One region of the Chryseobacterium sp. BGA-UO-ETr-SB22 genome, then DNA from elsewhere that is predicted to be linked to it. Evidence: riboswitches for the same ligand, from Rfam matches in the RefSeq annotation. Region 1 holds a riboswitch; each other region holds the start of a gene.

Region 1 (3,285 bases):
ATTCCTTTTGTGACTATCTTCTCGCCTGAAGTAGAAATATCGGCATAGGAATTATTAAAATACTGCTGTTGAAGGGAAGGCGCTCTGAATCCTGTCCCAACCGCAGCTCTTACTGCATAATTTTTTACGAACTCATATCGCACAGCAAGCTTTCCATTCAAGGTATTTCCGAAATCTGAATAATTTTCAAATCTGGCAGCGGCGTCGATATTTAATTTTTTATCTAAATCATACGAAACATCCGCATACACAGCGGTGGAATGCCTGTCTTTTTTCAAGGCATTGTTGGGAGAAAAACCGATAAAGGATTGAGAACCGCCTGCACCAAGTACTGTTGATCCTTCCGTAGCAATGTTTCCATTGATGTCATATTGGGTATAGGAAGCTTCATCACCTGCTTTGATCTGGTATTGTTCAAATCTGAACTCTCCTCCGAATGCGATATTGAAACGGTTTATATTTTTAGAAACATCAAGATTCACGGTATTCTGAAGAAAACTATGGGCTCCTGCGTAAAACCGGGTTGGTGATTTTACCCCGAGAGATGCATTGTTGGTATTGCTTACATTATAATTGAAGGTATTGCTGCCAAATGTATTGCTTAGATCGAATAACCAATCGTTGACATTATATTTTGCGCCTACAGCATAAGAAACGTCATACACCTGAGATCCTAAACTTGCTTGAAAACCGTTCGGATAGATGGATGAAACCACATTGGATGTTTCACTCGGAAGTCTTCTGAAACCAAATCCTTTTCCTTCTTTGATGCTGAAACCTCCAAAAGAATATACTTTAAAGTTATCGTTAAAAGGGTATTCTGAATTGAAAAACAACTGCCCTTGTCTGATCTGGGCATCTCCGATCTGAAAATTGAAATCATCCCGGGTTAATCCTCTTTTTTCAATTTCTGCATCATCCGCAGCTCTGGCAGCTTTCACAGCTTCAGCGTCACCAGCAAATTCATAAGCGAAATTATCTCCAAAAATATCTAAATCATGATTTTGAGTTCTTGTAGTTTTTCCTCTGTGGCTTAATTGCAGGGAAAGGTTGATATACCCGTCTTTCTTTCCTAATGATGTTCCGTAGTTGGCTCCTGCCTGATAGGTCTCACCATCATTTCGCCCAGTCAATCCGTAAGTAAGACTTGCTGAGGCTCCTGCATTTTTTTTAAGAATAATATTGATTACTCCTGCAATGGCATCAGACCCGTATTGTGCTGCGGCACCGTCTCTTAACACTTCTATTCTATCAATTGCAATGACAGGAATTGTGCTCAGATCTGTTCCCACAGAGCCATTTCCTACTGTATTCTGATAGTTGACTAAAGAAGTTGTGTGCCTTCTTTTTCCGTTAAGTAATACCAAAACCTGATCTGGTCCCATTCCTCTTAGAGTTACAGGATCAATATGTTCTGTACCATCAGAAGCAGACTGCCTTACTGCATTAAATGATGGGATCACATAGTTCAGAAGATCCTGAGCCGTCATTTGCGGAGAACTCCTCTGGATTTTGTCAATATTGATAACATCTACAGGAACGGGGGTTTCCAGTTTTGTTCTTTTGACATTACGGTTTCCAACGATGATGATATCTTCGATTTGTTTTCCTTTTTCCTCGTTTTCCTGAGCAGCAACCCAAATTACCCCAAGCAATAATACCGCTGTACTTAATTTTTTCATTTTTCTTCTTGCCAATTAATAATAACAGTCTGACGGATCTTTCCGCAGATAAACAAGACTTCAAGAAATGGAATTCATATAAGAATATTGACTTCACTTATCTCCCCCGCAGGGTTGGAATTAGCACCTTTACACTTCTCGAATCGTGCAGGTTGCTAAGGTTTCTTTGGGCCAAATCCCTCCACCTTTCTTGATAAATCTACTGCAAAAGTAGACTAATTTTTTAAATATACAAAAAAGCAGATCTGCTGTACTGCAAATCTGCCTTTTATTATTTTATAGAACTTGTGTAAACTTTTATTTTCGAAACATTAAGAGTATATTAAGGCGATAAGAGTATTAAGATAAGCTTCGCTTTAAGCTTAAACATCAGAATGATTCATCTTAACTACACTTTATTTCTTAAATCCTTCTTAATGGTTTTAATATATTCAACATTTTTATAAGTCTAAACAACTTCATAATTTGTTTTTATTTGATCATCATCTTTTGAATGGCAATTCCTGTTTCCGACTTCAGCTGAACCAAGTAGGTTCCTGCCGGATAATTGATTTTCACTTCATAGATTCCGCTTTCTTTATCCAGTTTGAATGAATCCAGTTTTTTACCGGTCATATCAAAAATCAAAATCTCTCCGTTTTTCGCTTTGTTAAAAATTAATTTTGCAGTTCCGTTTTGTATCGGATTGTCAGCAATCTGAAGCGATAATTTATTTACAGCGTTTGGATCTGTTGTTGATAATGCACCTGCATAATTTCCGAAAATCCTGAATTCTCCCGGTTGCAAAGTTATCGGAGCCGTGGTAGAAGCTACACTCGAAATACTGTCATCCATCAGATTCTGCCATTGGCCAGTGTAAGGAAAGTAAGGAACAACGTTTTTTGCAGATGTATCATAGTTGGCCAATACCACCACATTTTTTATCCCGGTTGTAATAGCCGGATCATAGAGATAAATTCTCGTAATCAATCCATTAGGATCATTAGCCAGATTATTGGATTCTATACTGTATGTTTTAGTTTTAAAAATCTGATGGGTATTTCTGATCGTGATTATTTTCGCCCATGTATCATACACGGCTTTTCTGTTTACGTTGGTATCGTAGTTTAAAGTAAATGCAACTGGTTTTTCATCGGTTCTGCACCCGTTATTAATGGTACCGTCAGCACATCTGTTGATACTGAACTCATATCCTAATTCGCCAAACTGCCAGATCATTTTCGGACCTGGAATGGTAAAGAAAGTTGCTCCGAAGGTTTTCATTCTTTCAAGAGCAGTATTCAGGTTTTTAACATCATAACTTCCGTTGACAGCTCCATAGGTAAGGTTTTTAAACATCAGTCTTTCTTCATCATGACTTTCTCCATATCCTACAGCACGCATATTGGTAAAACCATGCAGACTATGATTCATTCTGTCATAGTTGCTGTTGTCTTTATATCCCATGGTATTCTGGTTATAAGGATCTGTTTGTTTATTCCAAAGCATTACTCCTTTTCCCTCTGCTACTCTATAGTTTGCCCATTGCTGTTCTTCTGCATCCGTTCCCAGATGTTCAAAGATCATATAAGAATTCGGATCAATGGCCCATTGTCTGTCTGCA
Region 2 (3,285 bases), on a different contig from region 1:
CATTCTGATTCTGAAGCGCATTGGTAGGTCTGTACTTTCCAAAATCATATGTAGGGTTTCCGTCTGCCCCTAAAATATAGCTCCCGTCTTCATTTCTTTCATAATAAGGATAGAATGAAGGAATAAATCTTGCGGCATTGATGATATTGCTGGCCTTAGAATCTGAAGAAGTCGGCGCTTGTTGAATACTGTTTGTATAACTTAAATTCACCCCTACATTCAGCCATTTTTTCACTTCAGAATTGATCTTTAATCTGGTATTATATCTTTTAAATCCTGATTCAATCGCCATCCCTTTATCATCCAGATATCCTAATGAGAAGAAATAATTACTTTTTTCACTTCCTCCGCTGATATCAAGATCTACCTGATTTCTTGAAGCCACTCTCTGCAGAATATCTCTCCAGTCGTCATTCCAAAGTGGCGATGCACCTGGTAATAATTTTCCATCAGTTCCTACCGGTTTTGGATAAGCAGTTCCATATGGATTGATCCCAAGAGTCGAAACAAGATTATCTGTTGCCATCTGAGCTGCTTGCTGAGATGACACTTTTCCGGATTGGTATCCATTTCTCAAAGCTTCCCAATATAATTGAAAGTATTGGTCTGTATTTACCTGCTCGTAATCTTTTACAGCTCTTCCTGAGAACCCCTGACTGATATTAAAATTAACTTTCGCTTCTCCTTTTTTACCTGATTTTGTGGTAATAATGATAATCCCGTTTGCTCCTCTCGATCCATACAGCGCACTTGCTGTAGCATCTTTCAAAACACTGATGGATTCAATATCACTTGGGCTTATAGAGTTAATATTTCCATCAAAAGGAATTCCGTCTACCACATATAACGGATCATTGGAAGCACTTATTGAACCAACTCCTCTGATTCTGATGGTAGAAACGGCACCAGGCTGTCCTGACGAACTGGTAGTCTGAATACCGGCAACCTGCCCTTCCAGCGCTTTGGTAATATTGGTTACAGGTCTGTTATTGATTTTATCGCTGGAAATTGTAGCAACAGAACCGGTATAGCTGTTTCTTTTAGCCTTACCATAAGCAACTACTACAACTTCATCAATCTCTTTTTCATGAAGGCTATCCTTTTTCGGATTAGAATTCTGTGCTTTCACACTGGTAATTCCCAGAAAAAATGCTGCAACCGGAGGAATCCAAGCTTTAGAAGTGAATAAATTATTACTAATCATAATCAATTTTATTTATCGTATATTAAAATTTTGCCCTTTGCAGAAAAGTCAGCAAAGGGCATCGATAAATACGATAAACCAAATGCTTATTTTTCCTTTAAAGGCTGAACGTAACACCTTGCCCTTCGGGGTAGGTTGTCAAGATTTCATAGGGTCAGTTCCCTCCATCTTTCTTTATAAGCCGATCGAAATATGGTTGCAAAGCTAAAAACTTTTAGTCTATAAAACAAGTAGACTTATAAATTTTTCATGATGAATTTTCAAAAATTAACATAAGATTTTAATAAAACTCATTACTATAAGGAGTTGCAACCATTATCATTTTAACAGACATGACAAATATCATTGTCAATAATTTAATTGAACCAAAGAAAATCTGTGCGGAAATTTTTGATCATTAATTAAAAAAAGTTTTTAATTTTATAGTATGAAAGTTTTGATTATAAACGGGCCTAACCTCAACCTGTTAGGTACCAGAGAACCGGAAATCTATGGAAATGTCTCTATGGAAAACTATTTGGAAATTTTAAGATCCGAGTTTCAGTCTTATGAATTAAAATATTATCAGTCTAATATTGAAGGCGAGCTTATTAACAGGCTTCAGGAAGACGATTTTGATGCAGTCGTGATCAATCCGGGCGCTTTTACCCATTATTCTTATGCTATTGCTGATTGTTTAAAAAATATTCAGAAACCAAAAGTAGAAGTTCATATCAGCAATATCTACAAAAGAGAAGAATTCAGACAAAAATCTGTGACAGCAGCTAACACTGACGCAGTTTTATCAGGTTTCGGGATGGATGGATATAGATTGGCTTTATTAAGTTTAAAATAATTCCGGTTAATTTTCATACAGATTGCACAGATACAAAAGTAAATGTGCGAAAGTAAAAAATAAAAAAGCCTCATCAATGATGAGGCTTTTCTGTATATTTTGATAACTATTAGATAGTTTGTTCCTGTAATTGAGGTCCTGAAGCAATTAATTTCTTACCTTCTTCAGTATCGCAGTACTGCTCAAAATTCTTAATATATCTTGAAGCAAGATCTTTTGCTTTTTCTTCCCATTCTGAAGCACTCTCATACGTATCTCTAGGATCTAAAATACCTGTAGAAACGTTTGGTAATTCAGTAGGGATCTCAAGGTTCATGATTGGAACCAGAGTTTTAGGTGCATTATCGATAGAACCGTCAATGATTGCATCAATAATTGCTCTTGTATCTTTCAAAGAAATTCTCTTTCCTGTACCATTCCAACCCGTGTTTACCAAATAGGCTTTAGCACCGTGCTCCTGCATTTTACCGATCAATGTTTTAGAATACATTGTTGGGTGTAGTGTAAGGAATGCTTCTCCAAATGCTGGAGAGAAAGATGGCTGAGGTTCTGTAATTCCTCTTTCTGTTCCTGCTAATTTTGATGTATAACCGCAAAGGAAGTGGTATTGAGCCTGATCTTCATTTAAGATAGAAACCGGAGGAAGTACCCCGAATGCATCTGCTGAAAGGTAAACAATCTTCTTCGCATGACCAGCCTTAGATGGTAATACAATTTTGTTGATATGATAGATTGGATAAGAAACTCTTGTATTCTCAGTGATAGATCCGTCTGTATAATCTGCTACTCCATTGTTTACTACAACGTTTTCAAGAAGTGCATCTCTTTTGATGGCAGCGAAGATATCCGGTTCTTTTTCTTCTGATAAGTCGATAACTTTAGCGTAGCATCCACCTTCATAGTTGAATACTCCATTGTTATCCCAACCATGCTCGTCATCACCGATAAGGTATCTTTTCGGATCTGCAGACAAAGTAGTTTTTCCTGTTCCTGAAAGACCAAAGAATAAAGCTACATCACCTTTTTCACCTACGTTAGCAGAACAGTGCATTGAAGCCATACCTTTTAATGGAAGGTAATAGTTCATCATTGCAAACATCCCTTTTTTCATTTCACCTCCGTACCAGGTACCTCCGATGATCTGTAATTTTTCAGTAAGGTTGAACATGATGAAGTTTTCAGAATTCAATCCCTGAGCTTCCCAGTTAGGGTTTATTGTCTTAGAACCGTTGATTACTGTGAAATC
Region 3 (3,285 bases), on a different contig from region 1:
AATTCTGCATCGATAATAGAAAAAGGAACACAGTGAAATGCCAGATCCCAGGTAGCATACCATGGATACTCCCATTTATCAGGCATAGAAATAATATCCTTATTGTGAAGATGATTCCATTCCGTATTTCTTACATACTCGTTGAAATTTCTTGGAGCTTCAAAATTGGGATCACCTTTCAGCCATTTTCCGATATTGTAATGATAGAACTGTTTATTCCAGAGAAGTCCCGCAAAAGCCTGTCGCTGAACATTTCTCTCATCTTCATTGACCGTATCATTCTGAATATCATTATAAAACTCTTCAGCTTCCGCTTGTCGTGTACTGAAAATAGTATCAAAATTTTCAAAAGGTTCATCCGTCTCATCAGGACACAATCTGAATTCGAAAATTTTACAGTCACCTGCACCTACAACTTCATCAATCAGAAAAGAAGCTTTTGTTCCTCTTTTTTCCGGGTTTACAGTATCTCCCTGATGAATAATAAAACTATTGATGCCATCTTTGAAATAGGTATTCTCCGTTTTAGGAGCCCCATAAAGTCTGGATGTATTGGTTTCATTATCACAAAATACACTTTGTGCATTTGAATTTCGGGAATAGAATTTTTTGATCGAAATGCTGTCATGCCCAATATTGATACTTCCGTCATGAGAAGCATTCATTTCTGCTTTATAGGTATTGTAACCCCATTTCCAGTTGTTTCTGAACCAGGCAGTAGGCGCCACTACAATGGGAGCATCATGCTGACTTCGGTTGCAGACCGTTACTCTGGCCAGAATATCGTTGTGATCAGCTTTACAGTATTCAATGAAAATATCAAAATACTCATCATTATCAAAAATTCCGGTATCGAAAATCTCATATTCCGGTTCCTTTTTACTGCGTCTTCCATTTTCAGCAAGAAGTTCATCATAAGGAAACTCGTTGATCGGATATTTATACACCATTTTCATATAGCTGTGAGTAGGTGTATTATCCAGATAATAAAAGATTTCTTTGATGTCTTCACCATGATTCCCCTGTGGGTTACTCAATCCGAAGAATCGTTCTTTTACCATTTTATCCTTCTTGTTCCAGAATGAAAAAGCAAAGCAGAACAACTGTTTTACATCAGAAATTCCGGCGATGCCTTCCTCGCCCCAACGGTAAGCATAGCTTTCGGCGTTATTATGATTGGTAAAATCCCAGGCATTCCCGTTTGAGCTGTAATCCTCACGTACATTTCCCCACTGCCGGTTGCTTACATATGGGCCCCAGTTTTTCCATTTGGTATCTTGTAATCTTTCTTTTTCGGCGGTCATATCTCATCATTTTTCCATACGAAGTTAGTTTTTTTGAAAAATAATTCCAATTTTTTTCATCTGAATAATTATTAATATGGCCTTGAAACACTTGTATTTAATGGCTTTTTTAAATATTAAAATAATTTTTTTTTGAAATTAAAAGAAAAGGACTACCTTTGCACCATTCGTTCATTTAAATATTGAAAATGTTATCAAGAAAGGTTGAGGGATTAGACCCTATGAAACCTTAGCAACCCTTTGCGCAAGCAAAGAAGGTGCTACGTTCTACCAAAGTATTTTGGACAGATAACTTACTGAAGTTCTTTTCAGCCATTTCCTGTGGCATTTTCAATTGTATTTGTATAAAAATATAATAGAATTGAAAACAGAACTAAACTATATTAATCTTTCGTATCAAACCAATTCCCACAAGGAATACAATATCCCGTTAAGCTATCAGCTTTTTGGGAAAGATCTGTTTACAGCACCCATCATTTTAATCAATCATGCACTTACCGGAAACTCAGAGGTATCCGGAGAAAAAGGCTGGTGGAAACAATTGGTGGGAGAAAATCAGATTGTTGATATCGATCAATACACAGTTCTGTGTTTTAATATACCCGGAAACGGTTATGACGATTTTTTAATTGAAGACTATGAAGACTTCACGCCTTCAGATATCGCAGCGATATTTCTGAAAGGACTTGAAGCTTTACATATCAAAAATATATATGCCATTATTGGAGGCTCTCTTGGAGGGGGAATTGCATGGGAAATGCTTGCCAAGCAGCCGGATCTTGCAGAAATATTTATCCCCATAGCCTGTGATTACAGAACACACGACTGGCTTCATGCTCAGTGTCTGGTTCAAAAATTTTTATTGAATGATAAAGATGAACCATTACAGAAAGCGAGAATTCATGCGATGCTGTGTTATAGAACTCCACAATCACTCAACGATAGATTTCAAAACCAATATAATCAGGAGAAACAACGCCTGGAATCAGAAGACTGGTTGGTTTATCATGGCAATGCTTTAAACGAAAGGTTTAGTTTAAAAGCATACAGACTGATGAATCATCTCCTGATGAATATTAATACTGATGAAACAGTATTGGAGAACATACAGGCACGAATGCACATGATCTCCGTAGATACAGACTTATTCTTTCCGGCTTCTGAAATCCGAATGTGTTTTGAAAACTTAAAAGAGAAAAATAAGAATGTTTCTTATCACGAGATCCAATCTATACACGGGCATGATGCCTTCCTAATGGAATATCAACAATTAAATAATATCATTAAAAACATTTTACAGAAGTAATGAAAAATGCTAACGAAATAAAATTTTTGAAGAACAGATCAATCGTCAAATTTGAAGGAGAAGATTTCCTGGGAGAAATTGGGATTGACGGACGAATTTTTAAAGCGCTTACTTTAGCGCGCATCAGTGTAGGGGTAATCTCTCAACAGGCAATAGAAAACGGAATTTCTATCCTGGTTCAGGAAAATGATGCTGAAAAAGCAGTCGCTTGTCTTATCGATGAGTTTGAAGAAGAAAGAAAGTCTGGAAAAGTATCCCAGATCTACAGTATCAATAATGTTTCTGTGATTGGTTTTGTAGCAGAAGATTTCAATAAAGTCTTTGCTGAACTGGCAAGAAACAATGTTTTCCCATTATTGCTGAATCAGGTTGCTGGAGAGAACAGAGTAAACATAGTAGTAACTTCTTCGCAGGATGAAAAGACAAAAAATATTATAGAATCTGAAATTTTCAAGAAGCCAAAGACCGTTCATCTGGCGATCATTGGACACGGAAATGTAGGAAAGACCTTGATACAACAGGTGCTGGAATCTTCTGAAGAGATTAAAAGACGTAAAAAAATAGATCTTAAAGTCGTAGCAGTAGCTAATTCAAAAAAAATTGCCTTCAACAAAAAAGGATTTGATGCGAATTGGAGTGATGAGGTTTTGACAGCTGAGCATCCTTCGAGTGTTC

Evidence for each region. Region 1 has a riboswitch for S-adenosylmethionine ahead of AC57AW_RS00815 (TonB-dependent receptor plug domain-containing protein). Riboswitches for the same ligand answer to the same signal wherever they lie in the genome.
Region 2: another riboswitch for S-adenosylmethionine. It lies ahead of AC57AW_RS04545 (SusC/RagA family TonB-linked outer membrane protein); the one in region 1 lies ahead of AC57AW_RS00815 (TonB-dependent receptor plug domain-containing protein).
Region 3: another riboswitch for S-adenosylmethionine. It lies ahead of AC57AW_RS03775 (alpha/beta fold hydrolase); the one in region 1 lies ahead of AC57AW_RS00815 (TonB-dependent receptor plug domain-containing protein).

The regions. Positions count from the first base shown of each region.
Region 1 is NZ_JCAQOV010000001.1:181,961-185,245, forward strand. It holds gene AC57AW_RS00815 (TonB-dependent receptor plug domain-containing protein) at 1-1,682, opposite strand, end outside; SAM riboswitch class I at 1,777-1,882, opposite strand; gene AC57AW_RS00820 (alpha-amylase family glycosyl hydrolase) at 2,154-3,285, opposite strand, start outside.
Region 2 is NZ_JCAQOV010000004.1:168,804-172,088, forward strand. It holds gene AC57AW_RS04545 (SusC/RagA family TonB-linked outer membrane protein) at 1-1,204, opposite strand, end outside; SAM riboswitch class I at 1,288-1,387, opposite strand; gene AC57AW_RS04550 (type II 3-dehydroquinate dehydratase) at 1,632-2,039, shown strand; gene pckA (phosphoenolpyruvate carboxykinase (ATP)) at 2,149-3,285, opposite strand, start outside.
Region 3 is NZ_JCAQOV010000004.1:13,477-16,761, reverse strand. It holds gene AC57AW_RS03780 (MGH1-like glycoside hydrolase domain-containing protein) at 1-1,304, opposite strand, end outside; SAM riboswitch class I at 1,493-1,599, shown strand; gene AC57AW_RS03775 (alpha/beta fold hydrolase) at 1,666-2,610, shown strand; gene AC57AW_RS03770 (ACT domain-containing protein) at 2,610-3,285, shown strand, end outside.